4 regions of the Streptomyces sp. NPDC058470 genome follow, and region 2 is predicted to be linked to each of the others. Evidence: riboswitches for the same ligand, from Rfam matches in the RefSeq annotation. Region 2 holds a riboswitch; each other region holds the start of a gene.
The links. A riboswitch is a leader RNA that binds a small molecule or an ion and turns the genes downstream of it on or off. The one in region 2 is predicted to bind cyclic di-AMP.
Positions count from the first base shown of each region.

Region 1: it holds a riboswitch for cyclic di-AMP, as region 2 does, so the genes downstream of both, ACFWP7_RS11245 (NlpC/P60 family protein) here and ACFWP7_RS41495 (peptidoglycan DD-metalloendopeptidase family protein) in region 2, are expected to answer to the same signal.
Region 3: it holds a riboswitch for cyclic di-AMP, as region 2 does, so the genes downstream of both, ACFWP7_RS08425 (C40 family peptidase) here and ACFWP7_RS41495 (peptidoglycan DD-metalloendopeptidase family protein) in region 2, are expected to answer to the same signal.
Region 4: it holds a riboswitch for cyclic di-AMP, as region 2 does, so the genes downstream of both, ACFWP7_RS20715 (transglycosylase family protein) here and ACFWP7_RS41495 (peptidoglycan DD-metalloendopeptidase family protein) in region 2, are expected to answer to the same signal.

Region 1 is NZ_JBHXMF010000012.1:33,084-40,240, reverse strand. Features, by position in the region: gene pcrA (DNA helicase PcrA) at 1-1,401, opposite strand, end outside; cyclic di-AMP (ydaO/yuaA leader) riboswitch at 1,880-2,051, shown strand; gene ACFWP7_RS11245 (NlpC/P60 family protein) at 2,059-3,207, shown strand; gene ACFWP7_RS11240 (tellurite resistance/C4-dicarboxylate transporter family protein) at 3,353-4,306, shown strand; gene ACFWP7_RS11235 (hypothetical protein) at 4,308-4,661, opposite strand; gene ACFWP7_RS11230 (NlpC/P60 family protein) at 5,064-6,131, shown strand; gene ACFWP7_RS11225 (PLP-dependent aminotransferase family protein) at 6,151-7,157, opposite strand, start outside.
Region 2 is NZ_JBHXMF010000108.1:247-7,403, forward strand. Features, by position in the region: gene ACFWP7_RS41490 (SGNH/GDSL hydrolase family protein) at 1-581, opposite strand, end outside; gene ACFWP7_RS41495 (peptidoglycan DD-metalloendopeptidase family protein) at 854-1,777, opposite strand; cyclic di-AMP (ydaO/yuaA leader) riboswitch at 1,782-1,946, opposite strand; gene ACFWP7_RS41500 (tyrosine-protein phosphatase) at 2,502-3,299, shown strand; gene ACFWP7_RS41505 (DUF6126 family protein) at 3,336-3,452, opposite strand; gene ACFWP7_RS41510 (helix-turn-helix domain-containing protein) at 3,485-4,129, opposite strand; gene ACFWP7_RS41515 (aspartate aminotransferase family protein) at 4,229-5,698, opposite strand; gene dxs (1-deoxy-D-xylulose-5-phosphate synthase) at 5,695-7,157, opposite strand, start outside.
Region 3 is NZ_JBHXMF010000008.1:105,978-113,134, reverse strand. Features, by position in the region: gene ACFWP7_RS08435 (ATP-dependent Clp protease proteolytic subunit) at 115-750, shown strand; gene ACFWP7_RS08430 (hypothetical protein) at 758-1,066, shown strand; cyclic di-AMP (ydaO/yuaA leader) riboswitch at 1,664-1,828, shown strand; gene ACFWP7_RS08425 (C40 family peptidase) at 1,832-2,305, shown strand; gene ACFWP7_RS08420 (DUF6328 family protein) at 2,396-2,917, shown strand; gene ACFWP7_RS08415 (ATP-binding protein) at 2,948-3,409, opposite strand; gene ACFWP7_RS08410 (helix-turn-helix domain-containing protein) at 3,622-4,479, shown strand; gene ACFWP7_RS08405 (DUF397 domain-containing protein) at 4,489-4,713, shown strand; gene ACFWP7_RS08400 (8-amino-7-oxononanoate synthase) at 4,777-5,901, opposite strand; partial or broken gene ACFWP7_RS08395 (IS630 family transposase) at 6,188-6,877, shown strand; gene ACFWP7_RS08390 (maleylpyruvate isomerase N-terminal domain-containing protein) at 6,933-7,157, shown strand, end outside.
Region 4 is NZ_JBHXMF010000027.1:13,605-20,761, reverse strand. Features, by position in the region: gene eno (phosphopyruvate hydratase) at 1-937, opposite strand, end outside; gene ACFWP7_RS20715 (transglycosylase family protein) at 1,302-2,003, opposite strand; cyclic di-AMP (ydaO/yuaA leader) riboswitch at 2,008-2,172, opposite strand; gene ACFWP7_RS20710 (transglycosylase family protein) at 2,368-3,318, opposite strand; gene ACFWP7_RS20705 (cytochrome P450) at 4,040-5,296, shown strand; gene ACFWP7_RS20700 (globin domain-containing protein) at 5,493-6,704, shown strand; gene ACFWP7_RS20695 (nucleoside triphosphate pyrophosphohydrolase) at 6,965-7,157, opposite strand, start outside.

The sequences.
Region 1 (7,157 bases), on a different contig from region 2:
CCGGACCTCCTTGCGCTCGTAGAAGCGGACGCCGCCGACGACCTTGTAGGGCAGGCCGACGCGGATGAAGACCTCTTCGAAGACACGGGACTGGGCGTTCGTACGGTAGAAGACCGCGACATCGCCCGCCTTGGCGTCGCCCGCGTCGGTGAGACGGTCTATTTCGTCGGCGACGAACTGGGCCTCGTCGTGCTCGGTGTCGGCGACGTAGCCGGTGATGTTCGAACCCGCGCCCGCGTTCGTCCACAGGTTCTTGGGGCGGCGGGACTCGTTGCGCTCGATGACCGCGTTGGCCGCGCTGAGGATCGTCTGGGTGGAGCGGTAGTTCTGCTCCAGGAGGATCGTCGTCGCGTTCGGGTAGTCCTCCTCGAACTGGAGGATGTTGCGGATGGTGGCGCCGCGGAAGGCGTAGATCGACTGGTCGGCGTCGCCCACGACGCACAGCTCGGCGGGCGGCAGGTCGTGCGGGGTGGGCGGGACGTCCACGGGGTGCCCGGAGGTGCCGACGAGTTCGCGCACCAGGGCGTACTGCGCGTGGTTGGTGTCCTGGTACTCGTCCACCAGGACGTGCCGGAAGCGACGGTGGTAGTGCTCGGCGACGTCCGGGAAGGCGCGCAGCAGGTTGACCGTCGTCATGATCAGGTCGTCGAAGTCGAGCGCGTTGGCCTCACGCAGCCGCGACTGGTACATCGCGTAGGCCTGGGCGAGGGTCTTCTCGAAACCGTCGGTGGCCTGGGCGGCGAAGTCCTCCTCGTCGATCAGCTCGTTCTTCAGGTTCGAGATCTTGGCGCTGAAGGACTTCGGCGGGAAACGCTTCGGATCGAGGTCCAGGTCACGGCAGACCAGGGCCATGAGCCGCTTGCTGTCGGCGGCGTCGTAGATCGAGAACGACGAGGTGAAACCGAGCCTCTTGCTCTCGCGGCGCAGGATCCGCACGCACGCGCTGTGGAAGGTCATCACCCACATGGCGTTGGCGCGCGGGCCGACGAGGTGCTCGACGCGCTCCTTCATCTCGCCCGCGGCCTTGTTGGTGAAGGTGATCGCGAGGATCTGGCCGGGGTGGACCTGGCGCTCGCCCAGCAGATAGGCGATCCGGTGCGTGAGCACGCGGGTCTTGCCGGAGCCCGCACCGGCCACGATGAGCAGAGGGGAGCCGGAGTGCGCCACGGCCGCCCGCTGGTTCTCGTTCAGCCCGTCCAGGAGCGCGGCCGCGTCCACGACGGGGCGCGGGGCGCCGTCGCGGTAGTACGCGTCGCGGCTCGGCGGCACGTCGAAGCGGCCGCCGAACAGGTCGTCCGGAAGCGGCTCGGCCGTCCCGTCCTCGGGCGGCGGGGGCTCTTCCTCATGCGCCGCCGAGGGCTTGAGGTCCGCCAGGAAGCTGTCATCAAAGAGGCTGCTCATCGCTCTCCGAGTCTAGGCGGCCCCACTGACACCCCGCCGCCACCCCGAAAACTCGACCGGAACTCGTGACGGTACTCAGCGGCCGAGGGGCCCTCCAGGCCCGACGGCCCTCCGGAACCGCACCGTCACAGCCTGCGACCAGCCAGGCCCAAACGCACGCCTTCCCCGCCGTACGCCCTCCCGTCGTACGAATTCCAGCCCGTACACCTTCCCGCCCGTGCACATTCCAGCCGTACGAGTTCACGGCGACGCCCGCCGGGGCAGCACCCCGCCGCGACCGCCCGAAAGAGAGCGAGGACATCGCCCTCCGCGCAACTCACCCGATACCCCGCCGAATTGACGAGGGGTGACGAACCTCATGACTATGGTCACGAAAATGTATCGGGCATTTCGAACATCAACCTTCACAGAAGCCGCACGAGTTGGCTAGCGTGCTGATCAGGCCGCCCGACCCCCACCGGCGAACGTCGCCGGGCCGCGGTGGCCTCCGCCGAATTCGGTGCGCCCTCGTGGCAGCCGGAACCGGGGACCCACCGAACTTGGGGTGAATCGGTCCAACTGCCTTGTCGGGCAGAGACCGTAGGGCAACCCTTCCGAACCACCCGCCCGAACCCGACAGCTAACCCGGTAGGCGGATGATGGAAGGAGTCGCCTCCCTTGGCGTCGCAACGCAAATGGTTCCCGGGTTCGCGCGTGGCGGGCACGGCCCCCGTTCTCGCCACGGCGGCCCTCACTTCGGTGGCCCTGCTCTCCCAGACGGCGAACGCCGCGCCCTCCGAAGAGTCCGAGCCGAGCCTCGAAGAGGTCGAGAAGAAGGTCGACGACCTCTACCGGCAGGCCGAATCGGCCACCGACAAGTACAACGCGGCCAAGGAGAAGACCACCAAGCAGCGCAAGAAGGTCGACACCCTCCTCGACGACGTCGCCCAGCGCACGGAGAAGCTCAACACCGCGCGTGAGGAGCTGGGCTCGGTCGCCGCGACGCAGTACCGCACCGGGGCCGCGACCCCCGACGCCGGCTCTCTCCTGCTGGCGGACAATCCGCAGGACTACTTCGACCAGACCCAGCTGATGAGCCGTCTGACCGAACGCCGGAAGGCGGCTGTCGACGACTACGTCACGGAGCAGGCCGCCGCCACCGAGACGCGTACGGAGGCCTCCCAGAGCCTGGAGACGCTGACCACCTCGCAGAACGCCCTGCAGGCGTCCAAGACCGATGTCCAGCAGAAGCTCGCCAAGGCGCGCGAGCTGCTCTCGCAGCTGACCGTCGAGGAGAAGGCGCGGCTCGCCGCGATCGAGGAGGAACAGCGCAGGGCGGCCGAGCGCGAGGCGGCGGAGCTGGCGCAGCAGCAGGCAGCCGCCGCGGCACAGGCGGCCCAGGAGTCGTCGTCGAGCGCGACGACCGGCACCTCCTCCGGCTCGGCCACCACCGCCGACGCCGCGTACGCGACGAAGGCCGCCAAGGCCCTCTCGTACGCCCGCGGCCAGGTCGGCAAGCCGTACGTCTGGGGCGCCACCGGCCCCGGCTCGTATGACTGCTCGGGCCTCACCCAGGCCGCCTGGAGGGCCGCCGACGTCACCCTCCCGCGCGTCACCTACGACCAGGTGACCGCCGGCACGACCGTCTCCCTCTCCGAAGCCCAGCCCGGCGACCTGGTCTTCTTCTACGGCGACGTCAGCCACGTCGGCCTCTACATGGGCAACGGCATGATGATCCACGCCCCGAAGCCGGGCGCGTACGTCCGCGAGGAGTCGATCTTCTACGACGGCGAGTCGGCCATCCACAGCGTGGTACGGCCCGCGTAATCCATCGCCCGCGCGACACCTTCCGCAGGGCACGCACGCGCGTGGAGCACGTTTTCGTGTTCCACGCGTGCGTGCCCCGCGTTTTCCTCTCCCCCGCGCGCGTGCCCCGCGGGCAACCCACCCGAAGATCCTTAGCATCGGGCCCATGCCAGCCATCTCCCAGCCCCGCACCTGGTGGGCCGAGTGGCCGCCGGCCGCCGGCGCCGCCGTCATGGCGACCGGCACCATCTCGCTCGGGTTGCATCTGACCGGCTACGAGACGCTGTCCCGTGCCGCACTGGCCCTGGCGTCCGTCGCCTGGCTCGCGCTCGCCGCGGACTTCGTCGTACGGCTGGTACGGGACCGGTCGCGCTGGGCGACGGAGGCGAGCACGCCCCCCGCGCTCACCGCCGTCGCGGCGACGACGGTCCTCGGCATGCGGCTGTCCGCGCTGGGGTGGCAGGAGGTCGCCGAGGCCCTGCTGGCGCTGTCGGCCGTGCTGTGGCCGGCGCTGCTCCTCGTCGTCGTACGGCACTGGAGTCGTCGTATGCCGGGCGAGGTGTTCCTCGTGTGCGTGGCCACGCAGGGGCTCTCCGTGCTGGGCGCCACGCTCGCCGCGGCCATGGGCGCGAACTGGCTCGCGCATGCCGCGCTGGTGCTGTTCTGGCTCGGGATCGTGCTCTACGGAGTGGCGTTCGCGCGCTTCGACATCAGGGAGGTGGTGACGGGCGCCGGGGACCACTGGATCGCGGGCGGCGCGCTCGCCGTCTCGGCGCTGACCGGGGCCAGGCTCGTCGCGGCACACAACGTCGACGCGTACCTGTGGAACGGCGACGACAACGGCGTCCTGCGCGCCGTCACCACCGCCCTGCTCGTCCTCGGCCTCGCCTGGTCCTGCGTCCTGGCCGCCGCGGAACTGGCCCGGCCACGCCTTCGCTACGACGTGCGGCGCTGGGCGACCGTGTTCCCCCTGGGGATGGCGGCGGTGGCGACCCTGGCGGTCTCGAACGCCCTCGACGTCTCGTGGACCGAGGGGCTGGGAGAGGTACTGCTGTGGATCGCGGTGGCCGGCTGGCTGGCGGTGTCGGTCGGGGCCGTCAGATCCGCAGCACCGCGCTGAATCAGGTCCACAACACCGCGATGAAGATGTTCGCCGTCGTCAGCAGTCCGACGAGCCCGAAGAGCCCCTTCTCCACCTTCTCGTCGTCGCGCTTCACATAGACGAGCCCCAGGATCACGATCAGCAGCGTCAGCTTCACGCCGATCTTGATGTTGTTGACCGGCTGGTCGTCCGCCTGGTTGAGGCCGACCAGCACGACGCCCGTGACCAGCATGGTCAGCGCGCCGTGCAGCATCGCGGGGACGAAACGGGCCGTGCCCCGGCCCATCGCCTTCATCTGGGTGAGGAAGCCACCGAGGAGCGAGGCGATACCGATGATGTGCAGGCCGACGAAGAGATGGATGAGTACGTCCATGAGGCCGGAGCCTATGCGTACACCCCGGTCCCTCTTGTCACCGGCCCACCCCGTGTAACCCATAGCACCGGTGCACGCCCGGTTGTCCCGGATTCGCCGCATCGGTCATCACAGTCGGTGAAGTCGACGTCAGCGCATGGGTTTTACAGCCATTTGTGATCATCGAGTGATCCAGTGGCGTCAATTGCGTACATGGCGTTACCAAGCCCTCACGCTCAGGTTTAGCGTCCTCCACCAGGTGCCCGGCTCCCCGTCGCCGCCCTGGCCAGGGGCGGCAACCGGACACCTCGCCGAGAAGGTCCGGCGGCGGCCCGCTCCCCCTGTGTGGGCCGCCGCCGGACGCGTAACCGCTGACCGCCCGGGCTTTTGCTCCGGTGGCCGTACGGAAGGATGTGGGCCCTCGTGGCAGCGCACCGCAAGCCCAAGCAGCGCCCGCTCGGCGGAAGCAAGGCCCGCACAGCCGCGACGATCGCCCTCGCGGGCGCGGCGACGGCCACCGCCTTCGACGGGACGGGGTACGCCGAGCCCCAGCTGTCGACGGCACAGGTGAAGGCCAAGGTCGACAGCTTGTACGAGGAGGCGGAGGTCGCCACCGAGAAGTACAACGGCGCCAAGGAGAAGGCCGGCAAGGCGGCGGAGCGGCTCGGCATACTCCAGGACGAGGCGGCACGCAAGGAGGACCACCTCAACTCGGCGCGCGACGCGCTGGGTTCGATCGCCGCCTCGCAGTACCGCAACGGCGGCCTCGACCCCGCGCTGCAGCTCGCGCTCTCCGACGATCCCGACCAGTACCTGGAAGGTGCCGCGTTCGCCGAACGGGCGGGCAGCAGGCAGGCGGCTGCCGTGGATCGCGTACGTCAACAGCTGAGGGAGATCGCGCAGTTGCGCGGGGCAGCGCACGTCGAGCTGTCCTCGCTCACGTCGCGGCAGGCCGAGCTGAAGCGGCACAAGAAGACGGTCACCGGGAAACTCGACGCGGCACGACAGCTGTTGGGCCGCCTGAGCGACGAAGAGCGCGCCCGGCTCGGGGAAACCGGCGACTCGAGCGACCGCGCCACACGCTCCTCAGCTCGTGACCTGACCAGCCCTGCGGCCCCGGCCGGTTCCGTCGCCGCCCCCAACTCCCGTGCGGCAGCCGCCGTCTCGTACGCCTACGGGAAGCTCGGCAGCCCCTACGTCTGGGGCGCCACCGGACCCGACGCCTTCGACTGCTCCGGCCTCTCCCAGGCCGCGTACCGCGCCGCAGGCATCGCGCTCCCCCGGACGACCTACGCCCAGATCAACGCCGGCCGCCGCGTCGCACGCTCCGAGCTCCTCCCGGGCGACCTGGTCTTCTTCTACTCGGGCATCAGCCATGTGGGCATCTACGTGGGCAACGGCCAGATGATCCACGCCCCCAACCCGAGCGCGCCGGTACGACTGGCTCCGGTCGACCAGATGCCGTTCGCGGGGGCTGCCCGGGTGGCGTGAGGGGGTACGAGGCACGGTCTCAGCGGACTTCCTGCAACGCGTCGCCGACTGCTGCCACGCCCTCGATGATGGCGGGCGCGGAGGATGCGGCGTAGCCGAGGAGCACGCCGGGCGGACCTGCGCGTTGTCGGTGCCAGGACAGTGGGTGAACCTTCACGCCACGGACCAGCGTGGCCGCCGCAAGGTCCGTGTCCAGGAACCGCGCCCCGTCGAATTCCCGCCCCTCGAAGGTGATCAGGAGGTGGAGACCCGCCGCGGCGCCGTGGACGACAGCGCCCGGCAGCCGGTCCCGGATCGCCGCGATCATGGCATCGCGGCGGCGGCGATGACGGCGGCGCAACAGCCTTAGATGCCGCTCCAGTTCGCCCGACTCCATGAGCCGGGCGAGTACGAGTTGGGGCAGGGCGGGGTTGCCGAGGTCGGCGAAGCGTTTCGCGGCGATCAGCGCGTCCCGGTAGCGGAGCGGCGGGAGCACCCATCCCGTACGCAGGGCGGGAGCCAGCAGCTTGGACACGCTGCCCGCGTAGCCGACCTGCTCCGGCAGCATCGACCGCAGCGCGGGCACGGGCGGCCGATCGTAACGGTGCTCGGCGTCGTAGTCGTCCTCCACTATCAGCCCGCCGTCCTCGGCCCATTGCATCAGCTCCCGGCGCCGTGCGCCCCCGAGCACCACCCCGGTTGGGAACTGGTGCGCCGGAGTAAGCAACACAGCGCCGTATGCACTCAGTTCGTCCACCCGGATGCCCTCGGCGTCGACGGACACAGGCGGCGTACGGAGCCCTTGCCGTTGCAGATGCTGCCGGACCCCGAGCGAGCCGGGGTCCTCCACCGCGATCTCCTCCACGCCGTCCTCGCGCAACACCTGCCCGAGCAGCGTCAGCGCCTGCGCGGTCCCCGCGACGACGATCACCTCGTCCGGCTCGGCCCTGATCCCCCGGTTCCGTGCCAGCCAGTGCGCCACGGCTCGCCGCAACTCCGGGGTCCCGCACGGATCCCCGTAACCGAACCCCGAAGCGGACAGCCCCC
Region 2 (7,157 bases):
ACTTCGAGGCCGAGGACCTGGCCGGCCCGGAGCGCGACGCGGGTGTGGCCCTCGGGTGACAGGTGGAGGCGGTCGCCGTCCCAGGCGCGGCGATCCTGAATCGTCTTCAGGGACCACAGGTCCAGGACAGGGCAGCCGTACCTGTCGGCGATGGCCCGTAGGTGCCCGTTGTACGTGGCGATCTTGCCGCGCATGTGCTTCAGCACGGGCACGCCACGGGTGTCGAACCCGGTCGTCACCAGGACGGTGCCGACGGCGGAGGTGAGGTCGGCGACCGCGCGCTCGAAGCGCTCCGCGACCTCGTCGGGGTCGACGCCGGGCCGGATGATGTCGTTGCCGCCCGCGCAGAAGGAGACCAGGTCCGGCGCCAGCTCCTTCGCCCGCGAGAGCTGGTGCTCGATGATCTGGTCGAGCAGTTTGCCGCGGACGGCGAGATTGGTGTAGGTGAAGTCGCCCTCGGGGCGCCGGTCCGCGAGCAGTACCGCGAACCGGTCCGCCCAACCGACAAAGGCCCCGTCAGGCCCGGGGTCGCCGACGCCCTCGGTGAAGCTGTCCCCCACCGCTACGTACGACCCGATCACTGATCTGTTGCCACTCTTCGAATCGTCTGCCACAACGACCCATGATTCACCTTCGAGTGTGACCTACGCGACCGTATTATGGGGTTGACGGGTGGTGACATAAGCCACGCATAAAGTCTGGGTCAAGCTCGGAATAAGGGCCCACCAGGGGTAGTTGAACAGCCACCGCGCCTGGAAGGGAATGTCCGAGGGCGCGACATCCTGAGCACGAAACGCCGAAGGCCGGACCCTGGGGATCGTGGGGTCCGGCCTTCAGCGGCGAGCGAGAGACGTCAGCCGACGGTGACACCGTGGGAGCGCAGGTACGCAACCGGGTCCACGTCCGAGCCGTAGTCCGGCGTCGTGCGGATCTCGAAGTGCAGGTGCGGTCCGGTGACGTTGCCGGTCGCCCCGGAGAGGCCGATCTGCTGCCCCCCGGTCACGGTCTGGCCCGCCGAGACGGAGAGGGAGGAGAGATGGGCGTACTGCGAGTACTCGCCGTCGGCGTGCTGGATGACGACCTGGTTACCGTACGCGCCGCCCCAGCCCGCCGAGACGACGGTGCCCGCGGCGACGGACTTGACGGTGGTGCCGGTCGGGACCACGAAGTCCACGCCCGTGTGGTAGCCGCTGGACCACATGCTGCCGGCAACCTTGTAGCCGGTGCCGATGGTCGCACCCTCGACCGGCAGCGTGTAACCGGAACTGCTGCTGGAGGCCGCGGTGTCGTCGGCCTTGGCCGTGGGCTCGGCCGCCGTCTTGGCGGACGACTCGGACGCCTTCGAGGGCTTCGTCGACTTGGACGACTTGGTCGCGCCGCTCGACCCGGCGGCCTTCTTGCCGATCGTCAGCTTCAGACCCGGGTGGATCAGAGCGGGGTCCTCGCCCACAGCCTTGCGGTTGTCCGAGTACAGCTTCTTCCAGCCGCCACTGACGCTCTGGTCGTCGGCGATCTTCGAGAGGGAGTCACCGGCCTTTACCGCATAGGTCTTCGTCGCGGTCTTCTCGGCCGCGGCGGGAGCGGAAATGGCGGCCTTTTCGGCAGCCGTGGCAGCCTTCTCCAACGCCGTGGAAGCAGTGGAAGCCGAGGTCGCGGCATGGGCCCCAGTGGCCCCCATGAGCGGCAGCGCGAGCGCGGCGCCACCCGTTCCGGCCACGGCGATCGAGCGCGTGAAACGCTGGGACTTGGGACGGCGGTGCTTACCCTTCGCGGGCATGACGAATTCCTCTCCGGCGCCTGCGAGGTGAGCTGTCGGGTGCGGGCTGGAGATGCCCGGCCGCGCTGCTGCGCGGCTATACCCCTAGCCGTTCCGGAGACCGGAACAGGCGTCTTACCTGTGGGTCCCCCGCTCCTGCCACATACGGGTGAGTGTGCGGATTCCGGTCGGCGGCAGGATTGGGCGTCCGTCCGGATTGAGGGTGAACGTAAGCGAAATAAGACGGCGTCGACAAGCATGTGGATTTTCTGCGCCTGCGCCACCCTTGATCCACGCCGGAATTACCGTCACCCTCCGTCGACGGAGGGCCTTTCCTGCCCGGCAATTCACCAGAGAATCCGGGCAGGTTGACAAAGAGGCGTCGCAACACATCGTCACGAATATGACGCTGCTCACGCACGCCGACCCAGGATGCCTTATTACAGGGCCAGTTGTAATGAAGCAGCTAATTCGGACAGAACAGCCAGATGCGACGCAGTCGGATAACTACCACATCATCGTCCGCACCGATCTCCACCATCGAGCCTCCATAGATGCGGACAGACAGGAATAAATCCTCATGCCATCGCGCACCCGGGAGTTCCGGAGGCGACGGCCCGCACCTGCGAAGACAACGCCTGTGGACAACTCATTGCCCCAGGAACCCATGTCGTATCGTCGAGAGCGCAACGTCCGTCGGCGGGCGACGCCGAGCAGCGCCGACGGCTGACCGGGAGGAGCCCCCGTGACACAGCAGGTCCCGTCGACCGAACCCGAGCTGACCGCTGTGCGCAACTTCCGGGACGTGGGCGGCCTGCCCACCACGGACGGCCACCGGGTGAAGTACGGGGTGCTGTTCCGCAGCGGACATCTCGCGCACGCCACGGAGGACGACGCCGCGTTCCTCGCCTCCCTCGGCCTGCACACGATCTTCGACTTCCGCAACGCTTCGGACCAGAAGCTGGAGGGTCCGGACGTCGAGCTGCCGGGCGTGCGGAACGTGAATCTGCCGCTGACCGACCCGGCCGACGGCTCCGAGTTCTGGAAGATGGTCCGCGACGGCGATCTCGAACAGCTGCGCACGCTCCTCGCGGACGGCAAGGCGGCGAACCGGATGATCAACTCCTACCGCACCATCATCAAGGAGCGCACCGCCGAGCATTCCCAGGTGCTGCACTCGATGGCAGAGGACAGCGTGCCCGCGCTGATGCACTGCGCCGCGGGCAAGGACCGCGCCGGCCTCTCCATAGCCGTGACACTCCTGGCCGTCGGCGTCGAGCGCGAGGCCATCGTGGCCGACTACCTGGAGTCGAACGCCCTGCACCGTCGCTACAAGGTCCACCGCAGCAGCTCCTCCGCATCGGCTTACTCCCCGGAGGTCATGGAACTGCTCAGCCCGCTGTTCGACGCCCGCGCCGAGTACCTTACCGCGGCCTTCGAGACGATCGAGGAGACCTGGGGCAGCGTCGACGCCTACCTGGAGCGGGGCCTTGGGCTCACCCCGGGGCTGCGGGCCGGGCTGCGCGAGCGGCTCCTCGACTGACACGGCACAGGTCTCCCGGTCCCGGCCGACGGGTGCCTACTGGTTCTGTGCGCCCAGCGTGAACAGCAGGTAGACGAAGGCCGCGAAGAGGTGGCCGACGGCGACGTAGATGATCAGCCGTACCCACAGTGCACGGGGGAGCTTGTCGTCCATGGAGCGGCGCGGGCCGGATTCCGTGGGATCGGTCATGGTGTCTCTCCCAGGGTCGGGTGGTCGGTCGCCGGGCCGAGGCACAGCGCGGCGGTGGGGCTCTGCAGCAGGGTGTGTACGAAGAGCAGCTCGGCGCCGTCCCGGTCGGCGGCGGCGATACGGTGCGGGGTGAGCGAGTCGAAGTGCGCGCTGTCCCCCGGGGCGAGCACATGCGCGCTGTCACCGAGGCGCAGCCGCAGTCGCCCTCTCAGGACGTGGAGCCACTCCTCACCGGGGTGGACGCGCACGATGTCGCCCTGCGAGCCGTACGGGACGTGCACGCGCAGGGCCTGCATCCCGCGGCCCGAGCCGCCCGCCTGCCAGTAGGTCCAGCCGCCCGCCGCGGTCGGCTCCATGTCGGCGGCGCGCACCACGGCGTCCCGCTCGGGGACCGTCTCGCCGAGCAGCTCGGAGACGGTCGTACCGTAGATACGCGCGAGTGCGAGCAGCATCGGCAGCGAGGGCTGGCGCTGCCCGGTCTCCAGGCGCGAGAGGTGGGCGGGCGAGAGCCCGGCGGCACGGGCCGCGGCCTCCAGGGTCAGGGAGGCCCGGCGGCGCAGCCCACGCAGCTGGGGTGCGACGACGTGCAGCTCGTCGGCGGTTCCCTGCGGGGAAGGGTTCATACCCTCGGCGGTGCTCATGCCTCCATTGAGCCCGAGCCTTGCCTCTGGGGCAAACTTCTTGCCCCAGAGGCAAGAATCAAACGGTTCGGCACCCCGGCAGTCTCAGCGACCGCTCCTTCACCGGTTCGCCACCGCCTGCTTCACCAGGGTCTTCCCGAAGTCCCACATCAGCCCGCCCCCGCCGTGCGCGTCGTCCATCACGGCCGTGAAGGCATCCACGAAGCGGTCCACGTCCCCCTCGTCGATGACCAGCGGCGGGATCAGCTTGATCACCTCCAGGTGATCGCCGGAGACCTGGGTGAGAATCCGGTGCCGCTGCAGCAGCGGCACGACCACCATCTGCGCGAACAACCCCTTGCGCGCGGCCTGCAGCATCGTCCAACGGCTGCGCAGCTTCAGCGACTTGGGCCGCCCGAACTCGATGCCGATCATCAGCCCCCGGCCGCGTACGTCACGCAGCAGCTCGTACTTGTCCACGAGCGCCGCGAGCCGGGACTTCAACTGCTCTCCCGTGGCACGGGCGTTGGCCACGATCTGCTCGTTCTCCATGACCGAGAGCACGGCAAGGCCTGCCGCCATGGCCTGCGCGTTCGACCCGAAGCTCGCCGAGTGCACCAGGACCCGGTCGATCGACGAGTAGACCTTCTTGAAGATCCAGTCCTTGCCCAGTGTGGCGCCGACCGGCACATAGCCGCCCGACAACGCCTTGGCCACACACACCAGGTCCGGCTCCACCCCCTCCTCGTGCTGATAGGCGTAGAAGTCCCCGGTCCGCCCCAGGCCCGTCTGCACCTCGTCGACGATGAGCAGCGCCTTGTGCTTGTGCAGCAACTCCTGGGCGGCGCGCAGGTATCCGGGCGGTGTCTCGTGCACCCCCTTGCCCTGGATGGGTTCGACGATGAGCGCGGCGACGTCGCCCCTCTTCAACTCCCGTGCCAGGGCGTCGAGATCACCGAGCGGGACGGCCGTGTCGGGGAGCAGGGGCGCGAAGCCGTCGCGGAAACCGTCCTCGCCGTTCACGGACAGCGACCCGGTGGTCAGCCCGTGGAAGGCGTGCGGGCAGTACAGGATCCGCGGTTTCCCGGTCGCGTACCGGGCGAACTTCAGCGCGGTTTCGACAGCCTCCGTGCCGCTGTTGCCGAAGAACACCCGGTCCAGGTGCGGACTGTGGACGAGCAGTCGCTCCGCGAGCAGCCCGGGCAGCGGCTGGCAGTCGAAGCGAGTGAGGTCGGCGAGCGAGGCGTCGAGGACGTCGTGCAGTGCCTGGCGGACCACGGGGTGATGGCGGCCCAGGCCCATCACCCCGAACCCGGCGAGCATGTCCAGGTAGTCCGCCCCGTCCGCGTCCCAGAAGTGGGCACCCTCGGCCCGCTCGTACACCTTGTCGAAGCCGATGGTGTGCAGCATGCGCGGGAGCTGGTGGTTCAGATACTTGGTGTGCAGCTCGTAGCGCTCGGCTCCGCGTTCGACGAGCAGCGCGCCGAGGTCGAACTCCTGCTTCCCGGATGGGGACTTCAGGGAAGACGACTTCCCGGAGGAGGAGGTCTCCTCAGAAGACGACTTCCCTGAAGCTGAAGGGATGGTCATTCCTGTTTCTCCTTGGACAGCTCGTCCTTGACTGCCAGACCGGCACTGATCCGCCCGGCGATCTCGACCGGCGTGAGACCTATGTCGGCCAGCACCTCACCACGCTTGGCATGCGCGAGGAACTGCTCCGGGATGCCGAACCGCCGTACGGGTACGTCGACTTCTGCGTCCCCGAATGCCAGCGCGACCGCCGAGCCGACACCGGCCGCCCGACTGTTGTCCTCGACGACGGCCACCATGCGGTGCTCGGCGGCGAGTCCCGGCAACGAGGGGTCGACCGGCTTGACCCAGCGCGGGTCGACGACGGTGCAGCCGATACCGCGGGCTTCGAGCAGTTCGGCGGCCTGGAGGCAGACCGGCGCCATGACACCGACGGCCACCAGGAGCACCGACGGCCGGTCGTCCCGGTGCAGGACGTCCATCCCGCCGACATGGTCGACGGCCGGAATCGCCGGCCCCACCGACTCCTTCGGGAACCGGATCAGCGTCGGCGCGTCGTCGACGGCGACCGCCTCCCGCAGCTGGGCCCGCAGTTGGTCGGCGTCGCGCGGCGCGGCGATCCGGAGCCCCGGCACGACCTGGAGGATCGACATGTCCCACATGCCGTTGTGCGAGGCGCCGTCCACGCCCGTGACGCCCGCCCGGTCAAGGACGAAGGTGACACCGCACCGGTGCAGTGCCACGTCCATCAGGAGCTGGTCGAAGGCACGGTTGAGGAAGGTGGCGTAGACGGCGACGACGGGATGCAGGCCGCCGGTGGCCAGCCCTGCCGCGGACACCGCGGCGTGCTGCTCGGCGATGCCGACGTCCCACACCCGGTCGGGGAACTTCTCGGCGAACTTGCCGAGCCCCACCGGATGCAGCATGGCCGCCGTGATCGCCACGACGTCCTCGCGCTCCGCCCCGATCCTGACGATCTCGTCGCCGAACACGGAGGTCCAGGAAGGCCCGTTGGAGGGCGCGAGGGGCTCGCAGGTGAGCGGGTCCATCACGCCGACCGTGTGGAAGTGGTCCTCCTCGTGCGCGAGCGCGGGTTCATAGCCGCGCCCCTTCTCCGTCAGGCAGTGGATCAGCACAGGGCCGTGGAAGCGTTTCGCACGCCGCAGCGCGGATTCCATGGCCCCCACGTCGTGCCCGTCGATCGGCCCGACGTACTTGAGCCCGAGATCCTCGAACATGCCCTGCGGCGCGAAGGCGTCCTTGAACCCCTTCTTCGCGCCGTGCAGCGACTCGTAGACGGTGTTCCCGATGACCGGCGTGCGCAGGAGTACGTCCTTGCCCCAGGCGAGGATCTGCTCGTAACTGTCCGTCGTCCGCAGGGTCGCCAGGTGATTGGCGAGACCGCCGATGGTCGGAGAGTAGGAGCGCTCGTTGTCGTTGACGACGATGATCAGCGGCCGGTCCTTGGCGGCGGCGATGTTGTTCAGCGCCTCCCACGCCATGCCCCCGGTGAGCGCGC
Region 3 (7,157 bases), on a different contig from region 2:
CGTACGTCCTGTACATTTTTTACAGACACCGATCAGACACCGATCAGACACCGATCAGACGCCGATCAGGGGTCGATCAGGGGTCGATCAGGTCGCCCGGAGGAGGCACGCGCCATGGACAACCCGTCCGCCCGTCATGTCCTGCCCGAATTCACCGAACGCACGAGTTCGGGCCAGCGGACGCTGGACCCGTACTCGAAGCTGTTCGAGGAGCGGATCGTGTTCCTCGGGACGCCGATCGACGACACCTCGGCGAACGACGTGATGGCGCAGTTCATGCACCTGGAGCACCTGGAGCCGGACCGGGACATCTCGCTGTACATCAACTCCCCCGGCGGCTCGTTCAGTGCGATGACGGCCCTCTACGACACGATGCGGTTCGTCGCCTGCGACGTGAAGACCATCTGCCTCGGGCAGGCCGCGTCGGCAGCGGCCGTGCTGCTGGCGGGCGGCACGCCGGGAAAACGGTTCGCCCTGCCGGGTGCCCGCGTCCTGATCCACCAGCCGTCGTTTCCCGAGCCGATCCAGGGGCAGGCTTCTGATCTGGCCATCCGGGCCGAGGAGTTGACGCGTACTCGGAGGATGCTGGAGGAGATGCTCGTGCGGCACACAGGTCAGAGTCCGGAGCGAGTCGCCGCGGACATCGAACGGGACAAGATCCTGGACGCGCCGGCGGCGCTGGCGTACGGACTGATCGACGGGGTCATCCCGAGCCGCAAGGCTCCTCTGCCCACACCCGGCGCGAGGTGAGCGGCCGATGGTCCCACCCGAACTACCCCCGCTGCCCGCGCTGACGCGCGCGGAAGCCGAGTTGATAGACCGTTACCTGGACGTGGTCGACCTGCTCGGCCGCATCAACCCGGCCCGCCCCGGTGACACCTACCGAGGCCTGAGGGCCGCTCAGGCGCTGGTGGCCAAGGCGACGGCGCTGCGGGACGCCCTCACGCTGATGCATCAGCGGGGCGAGAGCGAGGTGCACGCCCCGACCCTGGCACAGGCGCTGCGCGTCCTGGACGGCGAGCGGCGGGCGGCCCGCGTCGCCCTGCCGCCCGTTGTCGAGAATTGACGCAGCCGCGCAGGTCGGTTGACGCATCCGCCCCCAGGCCGCGGCACACGCCGGTCCCTTGACGCACCCACCCCGGGGTCGCCACACACGCCGGTCCCCTGACGCACCCACCCCCGGGGCCACCGCACACACCGGTCCGTTGACGCACCCACCCCCGGGGCCGCCACACACGCCGGCCCGTTGACGCACCCACGCCCCCGGGGCCGCCACACACGCCGGCCCGTTGACGCACCCACGCCCCCGGGCCGCCGTACACGCCCCTCCGCGAGGCGTCCGGCCCGGGCTTCAAACGGCCCGAATGGTGTACCCCCGGTTGGCGTAGACGCGGGTCATTCCTACGGCGCGGAGAAGTTGCGCAACGCGCGTAGCGTCGATGCGTATCTGAGCCCTCCGTTGCTGGTACGGGCGTCGTCGGACCTCTGGACACTCGCTCGAACGGCCGCGTGTCCACCCGAACGGGTGAGTGGTGAGTAAGCCCACAAATCACCGATTCCGCTCGGATTTTCCGACATCGATGCGTGAAGATCCCTTCCGACGACAAGCCCCCGCCGCACCGGCGGGGCGGTCCGGGCGGACGCCGAGTCCTGCCGCCGCCCGGATGACCGGTCGACAGATGTGCATCGGCAGGAGTGGAGGACCCAGCACGACGGGCCGCCGGAGAGATCCGGGCGGTCCTTGGGGTGAAGCCGCACCACGCGGCCGGGCTACTTCGCCAGCCCGAATCCGACAGGTCATCCTTCACAGGCGGTTGACGAAGGGTTGCGCATGACTGCGCTCAATCGTGTCCCGTCGCTGTGGACGAGGGCCGGGACGGCCTCGGCTCTCACCATCGCCGCCGTGGGCGGCAGCCTCGTGGTCCCGGGCGTCGCATCCGACGCCGAGGCGGCCACCCTGGCGACGAAGGCACTTCACGTCGCGGCTTCCAAGAAGGGCTCCCCGTACAAGTACGGGGCCGCTGGGCCGCGCCGCTTCGACTGCTCCGGGCTCACGCTCTACTCGTACAAGAAGGCGGGCAAGAAGCTGCCTCGTACGGCCGCGGCGCAGTACAACAAGACGCACCATGTCTCCGCCTCGAAACGCAAGGCCGGAGACCTGGTGTTCTTCCACTCGGGCCGGAGCGTGTACCACGTCGGCATCTATGCCGGGAAGGGAAAGATCTGGCACTCCCCGAAGTCGGGGGAGGTCGTGAAGCTCCAGAAGATCTGGACGAAGAGCGTCTGGTACGGGCGGGTCAGCTGACCCGTCCGTGGGGGGTGGCGGCGCACGCCGCCACCCCCTACGGGACGTGAAACAGGGCTTGAAACGGGACGGACCGGTTACTCGTCCACCATGGTGGAACAACGCCCCCGCACGGAGCGCGACGAGAAGCCGCTGGAGCGCGCCGACCGCAATTTCGCCGAGCTCCTCCAGGAACTGCGGGTCACCCAGACCGGCGTGCAGATCCTCTTCGCCTTCCTGCTGACGTTGGCCTTCACCCAGCGCTTCCCGTCGCTCGACACGACACAGCGGGCCATCTACGTCACGACGCTGCTGCTCGCGTTCCTGGCCGCCGCCCTCTTCACGGCGCCCGCCGCCCTGCACCGGGCGCTGTTCCAGCAGAACGCCAAACCCGCCATCGTGCGGGTCGCCTCCTCGCTGACCCACGTCGGCCTGTACGTGTTGATGCTGGCGTTCACCGGATCGGTGCTTCTCGTCGTCGACGTGACGTTGGGGCGCGGCGCCGGGATCGCCGCGGGCGCGGGAACTCTGGCTGTCTGTCTGATGCTGTGGGGCGTCCTGCCCCGGCTGGTGCGGCGCTACGTCACGTCCGCCACCGAGGGCCGAGGAGAAGGATCGGACCCCGCAGAGTGAGCACAGTGCCACTGCCCGTCTCCACGGCCCTCAGGACTCCTGTGGCCCCCCGGCTGTCACCACCGGCTCGGCCGGCGCCGTCCAGGGCAGTTCGATGGAGATGGTCTTGCCGCCTTCACGGGTGGGCCGGACGGTAAGCCTGCCGCCGCACTCCGCGGTCAGCCAGCGGATGATCACCATGCCGCGCCCGTTGTCCTGCTGGACGGCGGCGGGCAGTCGCTTGGGGAATCGCGGGTGGCTGTCGGTGACGCCGAGGCGCAGGTGTTCGTCCCGGTCGAGGCGGACGTCCACTCTGAAGGTGGGTGATTGCCCGAAAGTGTGCTGAACGGCGTTGGTGGCCAGTTCGGACACGATCAGGCGTACGGTGTCGGCGACTTCGGAGTCACTCGGCAGGCCCCATTCCGCCAGCACTTCGGCGACGAATTTCCGGGCCGCGGAGACCGAGGCTGGATCGCTCGGCAGAGTGACGGATGCTTCCTGGTGGTCTGCCATGGCGCGGTCGTCCCTTTCCCACGGGACCGGGGTCCGACACGGAGCGGATGGTTCGAGTACGGTCCCGGACTGGTGCTTCGCGCCAGACTGCCATTACCAGGCCTGTCACGGGTGCGATCCACCGAGATATGCATATATCTGTCGCTCGAAGCGGTGAACTCTGCGACGGAGGACCGTATTTGGGCGGCCCGGAAGGAGTAAGGAGTACGGCCATGCAGAACGGTCCCGCAGTACGCCGCCGCAAGCTCGGTGCCGAGCTGCGCTCGCTGCGCGTCGGCGCGGGTCTCACCAGCGGCGAGGCGGCCCGCCTCCTGGGCTGGCACCAGTCGAAGGTGAGCCGGATCGAGACCGGCACCAGCGGCGTCAAACCCCCCGACGTGGAACGGCTCCTGGACGCGTACGCCGTCGAGGAACCCGAGTTACGGGATCTCCTGGTCGTACTGGCGGGCGCTGAGGGCGACGGACGGCACCACTGGTGGCACGCCTACCGGGGTGTCCTGCCCCCGACGTACCGCGATTTCATCAGTCTGGAGTCCCAGGCCAGCGGAATGCGCACGCTGGAGACGTCCGTGGTGCCGGGGTTGCTGCAGACACCCGAGTACGCCCGTGCGGTGACGCAGGCCGCCGTAGGGGGACTTGAGGACGGCAAGCTCGACACGCTGGTCGAGGTGCGCCTGGCCCGGCAGGACGTGCTGCGTTCGAATCCGCCGCTGAAACTGAGCGCTGTTCTGGACGAGGCGGTGCTGCGCCGGGATGTCGGCGGCCCGGAGGTCATGGCTCGCCAGCTGCACCGGCTGCGGGAGGCCGCCACCCTGCCCCAAGTGCGGCTTCAGGTTCTGCCGTTCGGCGCCGGGGCTCACATCGGAGTCACAGGACCTTTCGTTATCTTCTCCTTTCCGAACACATCTGATCTGGATGTAGTTGTTCTAGACCACTTGACGAGTAGCCTCTATCTCGAACGGAAAGAAGACCTAGAGGCCTACAGCGAGGCCTTCAACGCCCTTCAGATCCAAGCCCTTTCGCCCGAGGACTCATTGGATTACATCGCCGTGATAGGTGACGGCGCGTAAGGAGGCACCATGTCTGCACTGCCTCGGTACGTACCTTCCAGTACTTCTCTGCACGACGTGCGCTGGCTGCGCAGCAGCCGTAGTACGGGAATGAACAACTGCGTCGAGACGGCCCGGCCGGGACCAGGACCCTGGTCCGGACTCGTGGCCGTCCGCGATTCCAAGAACACGGCAGGTCCCGCCCTGCTGTTCACCCCTGCCACCTGGGAGGGATTCATCGCCGGACTGAGCTGACCGTCATCGGACCGCGCTGGCCGTCGTCGGAGCGGACCGAGCGTCATCGCGCCGGACCGAGCATCATCGGGTTGCGCCGATCACCCGTACCGCGTGCTCGATCTGTACGTCGGTGAGGTCCGCGCGTGCGGTCAGCCTCAGCCGGGAGATGCCGTCGGGCACGGACGGTGGGCGGAAGCAGCCGACAGCGAGCCCCGCCTCGCGGCAGTCGGCGGCCCACCGCACGGCCCGTTCGGGGGACGGCGCACGCACGGAGACGACGGCGGCGTCCGGTCGTACCGCTTCCAGGCCTTCGGCCGTCAGGCCGCTGTGGAGCGCCGTCGCGACCGCGCGGGCCCGTGCCGCACGCTCCGGCTCGCGGCGCAGCAGTCGCAGCGCCGCGAGGGCCGCGCCCGCCGCCGCGGGCGCGAGACCGGTGTCGAAGATGAAGGTGCGCGCCGCGTTGACCAGGTGGTCGATCACCGGTGCGGGGCCGAGGACGGCGCCGCCCTGGCTGCCCAGCGCCTTGGACAGCGTGACCGTCACGACGACGTCCGGGGCGCCCGCGAGGCCCGCCGCCTGCGGAGCGCCCCGGCCGCCGTCGCCGAGCACGCCGAGTCCGTGCGCGTCGTCGACGATCAGCCCGGCCTCGAACTCCCGGCAGGCGGTGGCGAGATCGGCCAGCGGCGCCGCGTCCCCGTCCACCGAGAACACCGCGTCGGAGACGGCGACGGCGGGTCCCTTGTGGGTGCCGAGCGCCTTGCGTACGGCCTCGGGGTCGGTGTGCGCCACGACCTGTGTGGTGCCACGGGCCAGTCGGCAGCCGTCGATCAGCGATGCGTGGTTGCCCGCGTCCGAGACGACGAGGGAGCCGTGCGGCGCGAGCGCGGTGACGGCGGCGAGGTTGGCCGCGTATCCGGAGGAGAAGACGAGCGCGGACTCGAAGCCGCAGAAGTCGGCCAACTCGCGTTCGAGTTCGCCGTGGAGCTCGGTGGTGCCGGTGACGAGCCGGGAACCGGTGGCTCCGCCTCCCCATGTCCGCGCGGCGGCCCCGGCGGCCTCGGTGATCTCCGGGTGGCGGGCGAGTCCGAGGTAGTCGTTGCTCGCGAGATCGAGCAGGGGGGAGTCGGCGGGGCGCGGGCGCAGGGTGCGGACGAGTCCGGCCCGACGGCGCGCCTGAGCCTGCTCGTCGATCCAGCCGAACGCCATGGGTCCTCCTCCGGACCGGAGGGACGGGAGTTGTGCCACCGGTGTTCGTGCGAGCCGTGGTTTCTGTATGCCGCGGTTCTTTGTGGGCCGTGGCTTTTGTAGGCAGTGCACAGACCCTAGCGGCCGTCCCAGCCACCCAGGATGTGGCAATACCCACACCTGGTTTTATCAAGCAAGGAGAAGCACCAGGTCAGAGCGACTATCACACCCTAGATCTAAGATCGCTTCTCACGGCCGCGTCCAGGGAAGCCAACTTGCCGAGTGCGTCACGAGCCGCCCCAAGGGCCGTGGCATCACCTTCCAGCGCACCAAGACCTGGAAGGAATCGCCCGACCCCGAGCGTGACGCCAAGCTCGACCGCATCGAGCACGTGAAGGGACGCTTCCCGGACCGAGTGTTCGCCTTCGACGAGTTCGGGCCGCTGGGGATCCGGCCCACCGCGGGCTCCTGCTGGGCGAAGCAGGGCAAGCACGACCGCCTGCCGGCGATGTACTACCGCACCCATGGCGTCACCTACTTCCACGGCTGCTACTCCGTCGGCGACGACCAGCTGTGGGGCGTCAACCGCCGCCGCAAAGGCACCGCCAACACCCTGGCCGCGCTGAAGTCGATCCGCGCCGCCTGCCCCGACGGCGCCCCGATCTACATCATCCTGGACAACCTCTCCGCCCACACCGGCGCGGACATCCGCCGCTGGGCGAAGAAGAACAAGGTTGAGCTGTACTTCACCCCGACCTACGCCTCCTGGGCCAACCCGATCGAGGCCCACTTCGGCCCGCTGCGGCAGTTCACCCTGGCCAACTCCCACCATCGCAGCCATCCCGCGCAGACCCGGGCTCTGCACCGCTACCTGCGCTGGCGCAATGCCAACGCCCGCCATCCCGACGTACTCGCCGCACAACGCCGAGAGCATGCCCGCATCCGCAGCGAGAAGGGCATCCGCTGGGGCGGACGTGCCAGATGCCCGGCGGCGTGAAGGATCGACAACCGGCGCAGCCCACTCCCACCACACGGACCGCAAGGAGCTCTGCATGGACCACAAAGACGTCGACGCCGCCGTGGCAGAGATGCTGCGAGTACTCGGCCCCCATACCGCCGAGGACTGGACGGTGCCAGCGGGGCCACTCCAATGGACTTGCTGGCAAACAGCAGCCCACATCGGCCACGACCTGCTGGCCTACGCAGGGCAGCTGGCAGCACAGCCCACCGACGCCTACCTTCCCATCGACCTGAACGTTCGCCCCACTGCCTCGCCC
Region 4 (7,157 bases), on a different contig from region 2:
CGTCGCCGACGATCTGGACCTTGTCGCCCAGCTTGTCGGTGATGACCTTCCAGCCGGCCCAGTCGTCCTCGTACAGCGGGTCCTCGATGGAGACCAGCGGGTACGCGGAGACGAGCTCCTCGTAGTACTCGGTCATCTCGGCGGCCGAGCGGGACTTGCCCTCGAACTCGTACTTGCCGTCCTTGTAGAACTCGGACGCGGCGACGTCGAGCGCGAGCCCGATCTGCTCGCCGGGGATGTAACCGGCCTGCTTGATGGCCTCGATGATGAGGTCGAGCGCGGCGCGGTTGGACTCCAGGTTCGGGGCGAAGCCGCCCTCGTCGCCGAGGCCGGTGGACAGGCCCTTGGTCTTCAGCACCTTCTTGAGGGTGTGGTAGACCTCGGCGCCCCAGCGCAGCGCCTCGGAGAAGGACTCCGCACCGATCGGGGCGATCATGAACTCCTGGATGTCCACGTTCGAGTCGGCGTGCGACCCGCCGTTCAGGATGTTCATCATCGGGACGGGCAGCAGGTGCGCGTTCGGGCCGCCCAGGTAGCGGAAGAGGGGCAGGTCGCTGGCCTCGGAGGCGGCGTGCGCGACGGCGAGGGAGACGCCGAGGATGGCGTTGGCGCCGAGCGAGCCCTTGTTGTCGGTGGCGTCCAGGTCGAACATCGCCTGGTCGATCAGGCGCTGCTCGGTGGCGTCGTAACCGACGAGCTCCGGGCCGATCTGCTCGATGACGGCGAGGACGGCCTTCTCGACACCCTTACCGCCGTAACGGTTGGGGTCACCGTCACGCAGCTCGATGGCCTCGAAGGCTCCGGTGGAGGCGCCGGACGGGACGGCGGCACGACCGGTGCTGCCGTCATCGAGGCCGACCTCGACCTCGACGGTGGGGTTCCCTCGCGAGTCGAGGATTTCCCGGGCTACGACGACGTCGATGGACGGCACGAGCATCTCCTTCAGGAATGTGACGCGGGTACGCGGGACTGTGGCAGCCCCGCGTAGATGAGCCTAACCGGCTCCGAGGGATCGGCCAGCCGGTCTACCCCCTCTTGTGCAGAACTGAGAGCACATATTGTTCCCGAACGGAACAAAAAGGTGGGGAAGAGGGTGGCGTCGCCGGGACCGGTGCCGGAAATGAAAAGCCCCGCCCCGGTGCGTACGGGGGAACACGCACCGGAGCGGGGAGCCCGTGGGGGACGGGGGTGACCCACACGAGGCCTTCAGTATGGAGACCACGTATGGGAGCGGGCTGTGGTTCAACCGCGAGCTGCCTGTCAGTCGCCGGCCGACCGCCGTCGGCCGGCGACCCGGGCCGTCAGCTGAGGTGCAGCTGCTGACCCGGGTAGATGAAGTCCGCGTCGTCGATGATGTCCTTGTTCAGCTCGAACAGCTTCTGCCAGCCGCCCTTGACGTTCTTCGCCTCGGCGATCTCGCTGAGGGTGTCGTCCTTCTTCACCTTGTACTCACCGTCACCCTTCTTGACCGTCTTACCGGTCGGGGTCTCGACGGTCTCCTTCTTGGCGGTCTCCCGCTCCGAGGAACGCGAGGCACGCTGCTCGTCGGTCCCCGAGCTCGGTGCACTCGGCGTGCTCGGCGTGCTCGGCGTGCTCGGCTGCGAAGGGGTGGTGCTGCCGGCGTCGTTCGCGGCGTTCGACAGGCCCGTGCCGCAGGTCGGCCAGGCGCCCTTGCCCTGCGCGGCGAGAACCTTCTCGGCGACGGATATCTGCTGGGACTTGGAGGCCTGGTCGGCGGTGGAGGCGTACGAGCTGCCGCCGTACGCGGACCAGGTGGAGGAGGAGAACTGCAGGCCGCCGTAGTAGCCGTTGCCGGTGTTGATGGACCAGTTGCCACCGGACTCGCACTGGGCGACGGTGTCCCACTCGGAGGTGGTGGCGGCGGAGGCGGTGCCGGCCGCCATCAGCGGAGCGGCGACGGCGACGCCGGTCACTCCGGCGAGCGTGGCGATACGGGTGACTTTGGACGGGCGACGGTGCTTGCCCTTGCACGAACGCAGCATGAAGTGATCCCCTCACCGACGCCTACGAGGTGAGCTGTCGGGTTCGGGCGGGTGAGTGCCCGGTCGCGCACCCTTCGATGCACGGCTTCACCCCAAGCCACTCCCGGTCAACTACCGGGCGCGGCGCTTACCTTGGGTCCCCCGCTCCTGCCTACGGCGCTTGACGCGACGACTGTTCCCGTACGGCCGCTGGCAGGATTCGGCGTTGCGACCGTCGGGGCTCACTGTGGCGAGCGGTCACGACCGTAGGCAGGCGATCGGCGGAATATCAAAGACGATCAGGGGGTCTGAGATCCATCTCTCATTCTCGCCAAACTGGACATTCTATGGCGAACCATGACGCGAACTCCCGCTGCTTTTCACCCTATTCAGCACCAACTGCCAGGCTCTGACCGGGGAGGATGAGGTCCGCGTCGGCGCCGACCGTCTCCTTGTTCTCGTCGTACAGCTGGGTCCATCCGCCGTCGAGGCCAAGGGCGTCGGCGATGACCGAGAGGCTGTCGCCGGCCTGGACGACATAGGAGCCGTCGACGACGGCGCGGGCCGTGTCGGAGTCACGTGAGGCGTGCCGTCCGGAGGTGGCGTCGTCCGTACGGCCGTCGGTCGCACCCTCGGTGGCGGTGTCACCACGGTGACGCCCGGCGGTCGCCTCATCCTCGGGCGCACTCGAAGAATCGTCGGCCGGGGCGGACTTATCCGATTCATCACTTTTCGTGGCACTTGGGTCGGCGCTCGCGTCCGCACTCGCCTCCACCTCCGGAGCGTCGGAGTTGGTGGGGTTTCCGGTGTCCTCGGTTGCGTCCGCGGAGGGCGAGCCGGACGGGGAGGGGCTGGACGATGCGGACGGGGAAGGGCTGGACGATGCGGACGGGTCCGCGGAACCGGGCGTGGCCGACGGTGAGTCGTCCACCACGCCCGTGTCGACCTCCACCGAGGCGGAGTCCTTGCTGAGCCCGGAGAGGGGTCCGCAGGTGGGCCAGGCGACGAGCCCCCGGCCGTCGAGGATCTTCTCGGCGACGGCTATCTGCTGCGAGCGGCTGGCCTGGTCGGCGCTCGGGGCGTACTCGAGGCCGCCGTAGTTCTCCCAGTCCCACTGGGTCACATGCAGCCCGCCGTAGTACCCGTCACCGGCGTTGTCGCTCCAGGCGGCACCCGTCTCGCACTCCGCGACGCGGTCCCAAGTAGTGGTGTCGGCCGCACTCGCACTCGCGGCACCGAGCAACGGGATCGCGATCGCCGATCCGGTCACTCCTGCCGCGACAAGGAGAGCCGGGGCCTGACGGGGGCGACGATGGCGACCGTTCCCGGAGAGCATGCGGAAGCCCTTTCATGTGACAGCAGGTGACTACAGCGACATACGGCGACGCCAGCCGACGTCTGCGACGCATGATCCGCGCTGTTCGTCGAACGTATCCGCACGCGAACGCTTGTCACAAGTCGATGCAGCGTAGATCACGTGAAGATCACAATGTTGATGGATCGTCAGCTTTCCGCAGCCCCCGAACCGCCTCAGGCCCACCCGGCGGACAACTGGAGCGGAGCCGTGAACTCCACTGGAATCGTACGCAATCCACGTATAATGCGCCCCCCGCGTCAGTGCAAATCGGCGGAATCCCTTGCGAGTTGGAGGTCGGGAGGCGGGTGGTCCGGCCTCCCCGGCGCGGGGAGGCGGGGTAAGCCGAATTCGGTGAGGTGTGCAGGGCCACGGAGTGTCACGAAATGAGTCGGCCGCAGACCCGGCACTGGGTTTGGCTACCGCCGCGCCCCCGTGTCCTCAGCGACCACACCACGGACCACGGACGCCGGGGCGGCAAGGCATGGGCGCACCACAGTGGGCGTGTTCAGTCCTCCGAGACTGTTCCGTCCCCGGGGTGTTCGAGCACCGGCGGGAAGGTTCCGGCTCCTTTGCGCTGATGCAAGCGCGCTGGGGCCGGTGCCGTTTTGGGGAACTTTCCCTGTCACTCTGTGCAGTTGAAGGGAAATTGCACAATTCGGCGATCTCACCCGCGCAACACGGCGCCCGGTACCGTCAGCCCGTGAACGCCCCCCATAACAAACCCGAACTCTTCACCTGGGAGTTCGCCACCGACCCCTACCCTGCCTACGCGTGGCTCCGCGAGCATTCGCCCGTGCACCAAACCACGCTCCCCAGTGGGGTGGAGGCCTGGCTGATCACCCGGTACGCGGACGCCAAGGAGGCTCTCGCCGACCAGCGGCTCTCGAAGAATCCCGCCCACCATTCCGAAGACGCCCACGGCAAGAGCAAGACGGGCATCCCCGGCGAGCGCAGCGCCAACCTCATGACCCATCTGCTCAACATCGACCCGCCGGACCACACGCGGCTCCGCCGACTCGTCTCCAAGGCGTTCACACCCCGCCGGGTGGCCGAATTCGAGCCCAGAGTCCAAGAGTTGACCGACCAGCTCATCGATCAGTTTGCGCATACCGGAAGCGCCGACCTCATTCACGAGTTCGCCTTCCCCCTCCCCATCTACGCCATCTGCGACCTACTCGGCGTCCCCCGCGAGGACCAGGACGACTTCCGGGACTGGGCGGGGATGATGATCCGGCACGGCGGTGGGCCCAGGGGCGGTGTCGGGCGGTCCGTGAAGAAGATGCGCAGTTATCTCGCCGAGCTGATCCAGCGCAAGCGGGAGGCGCTCTCGGACACACTCGGCCCCGGCGAAGACCTCATCTCCGGGCTCATCCGCGCCTCCGACCACGGCGAGCACCTCACCGAGAACGAAGCAGCAGCCATGTGTTTCGTACTACTGTTCGCAGGTTTCGAAACGACATTGAACCTGATCGGCAACGGCACCTACGCGCTGCTGCGCAATCCGACACAGCGAGCACAACTACAGAAGTCGATCGAGCACGGAGATCAGGAACTGCTCGACACAGGCATCGAAGAACTACTTCGTTACGACGGCGCGGTCGAACTCGCTACTTGGCGCTACGCAACCGAGCCCCTCACGATCGGCGGACAGAGAATCGCTTCCGGTGATCCCGTGCTCGTGGTCCTCGCCGCTGCCGACCGTGACCCGGCTCGTTTCCATGAGCCGGACACACTCGACCTCTCCCGCCGGGACAACCAGCACCTCGGATACGGACATGGCATCCACTACTGCATCGGCGCACCGCTCGCCCGCCTCGAAGGCCGCACCGCGCTGGCCACCTTGCTGCGCCGCCTACCCGATCTTCAGCTTGCCGCCGACCCCGCGGACTTGCGCTGGCGTGGCGGCCTGATCATGCGCGGACTGCGGAACCTTCCTGTGGAGTTCACGTCTGCCTGACGCAGGCTGACCAGCCCGGCTCGGAGCAGCGGAAGAGCGCGGAAGCGGTACGCATGGAGGCGGGAGGCTTGGGCGAGCGCCCTCAGCCAACGGTACTCAGCGATCCCCTCTCGGTCTCTCACCCTCTTCACCCCGAGCTGTCCGGAAATCACCTGCTGGTTGACTTCGCGACTCGGCAAGTCCCTACAGTCGCGAAGTGGACCCCGAAATACTCAGATCCAGCTTCGCGGTCGTCGAGAGACGGGCCGAGTTCGCGGTCAAGTACTTCTACTCGCATCTGTTCCGGCACAACCCGGACGTACGCGGGCTGTTTCCGCTGGACTTTCCGGAGGACATGGAGCGGCAGCGGGACCGGCTGTTCGCGGCGCTGACGTATGTGATGGAGCGACTGGGGGATCCGGCACTGCCGGGATACCTGCGGGAGTTGGGGCGAGATCACCGGAAGTACCTGGCGGAGCCGGACCATTACGCCGCCGTGGGGGCGAGCCTGATCGCCGCGTTCACCTTCGTGGCGGGGTCGGCGTGGAACACAGAGGTCGAGAAGGCGTGGGCCGAGGCGTACGGGGCGATCGCCAATGTCATGCTCCAGGGCGCCTGGGAGGCGCAGCAGGACGGTGAACCGCCCTGGTGGGACGCCGAAGTCGTGGCCCGGACCCGGCACGGTGACGATCTCGCCGTACTGACCCTGCGGCCCGACCGGCGACTGTGCTTCTCCCCCGGCCAGTACGTCAGCGTCAACGCCCCGCATCTGCCGGGCATCTGGCGGCCGTACTCGCTGGGCAACGCGCCCCGCGCCGACCACACCGTCGACCTGCACATCAGCCGGGTCGAGGGCGGGGTGCTCTCCACCGCCCTGGTCCGGCAGACGCGGGAGGGGGACGTCCTGCGGCTCGGCGCGCCCTGCGGCGGGATGACCCTGCGGCCACCCGTCGAGCGGCCGCTGACCTTCATCGCGGCCGGTACGGGGTGGGCGCCCGTCAAAGCGCTGCTGCAGCAGCTCGACGCCACGCACGAGGCCCGGCTTTTCCTCGTCGCCCGGGACACCTCCTATCTTTACGACCGGTCCGCCGTCGAACGACTTCAGGCCCGACTTCCGCTGCTCTCCGTCACGTTCATCACCCCTGCGCCCGGCCGGCCCAAGGCGGAGGCGACCGAGCGGTTGCTGACCGCGCTGGGCAACCGCGCGGGCTGGGAGCGGCACGAGGTCTATCTGGCCGGTCCGCCCAAGCTCGTCGAGGAGATCGGCGCCGAGCTTCCCGGGCTGGGCACTCCGGCCGAGCGGATCTTCCACGACGTCCTGGCGCCGACCGCCGAGGACCGCACCCGGCCGCTGGGCACGGCGGAGTGGCTGCTCGACCGTCCCCAGCCGACCTGGCACAACCCGTCGGGCCGCGCACCGAGCGCGTGAGCGCGTGAGCGCGTGCCCCCCGCGCCGGGGGTGGACCTCACACCTCGGCGGGTGGCTTGGCTCCGGCCGCCCGCATCCCCGGCGGTTACGCCGGCCCCGACCGACCGCACCCCGCGGGTCACCCGACTCCGACCCGCAACCCACCCGAGTCGCCGCACTCCGCCCGCCCTATCCCCCGGCTGCCCCGGCCCCGACCGACCGCACCCCGACCGGTCACTCGACTCCGACCCGCAACCCGGCAGGTTGCTCGGCCCCGCCCCTCACCCCTCCCCGGGTCGCTCCGTCGCGCGGATTGCGTCGCGGTAGGCGCGGGCCGCCGTTCGCAGTGCTGTTTCCGGGTCCACGCCCTCGGCCTCGGCGCGGGCGGCTATGGCCAACAGCTCGTATCCGACGCCTTCTCCTCGGGGGAGTTCGACCTCAAGTCCTGCCGTGCGCACCCGGGATGCCAGCTTT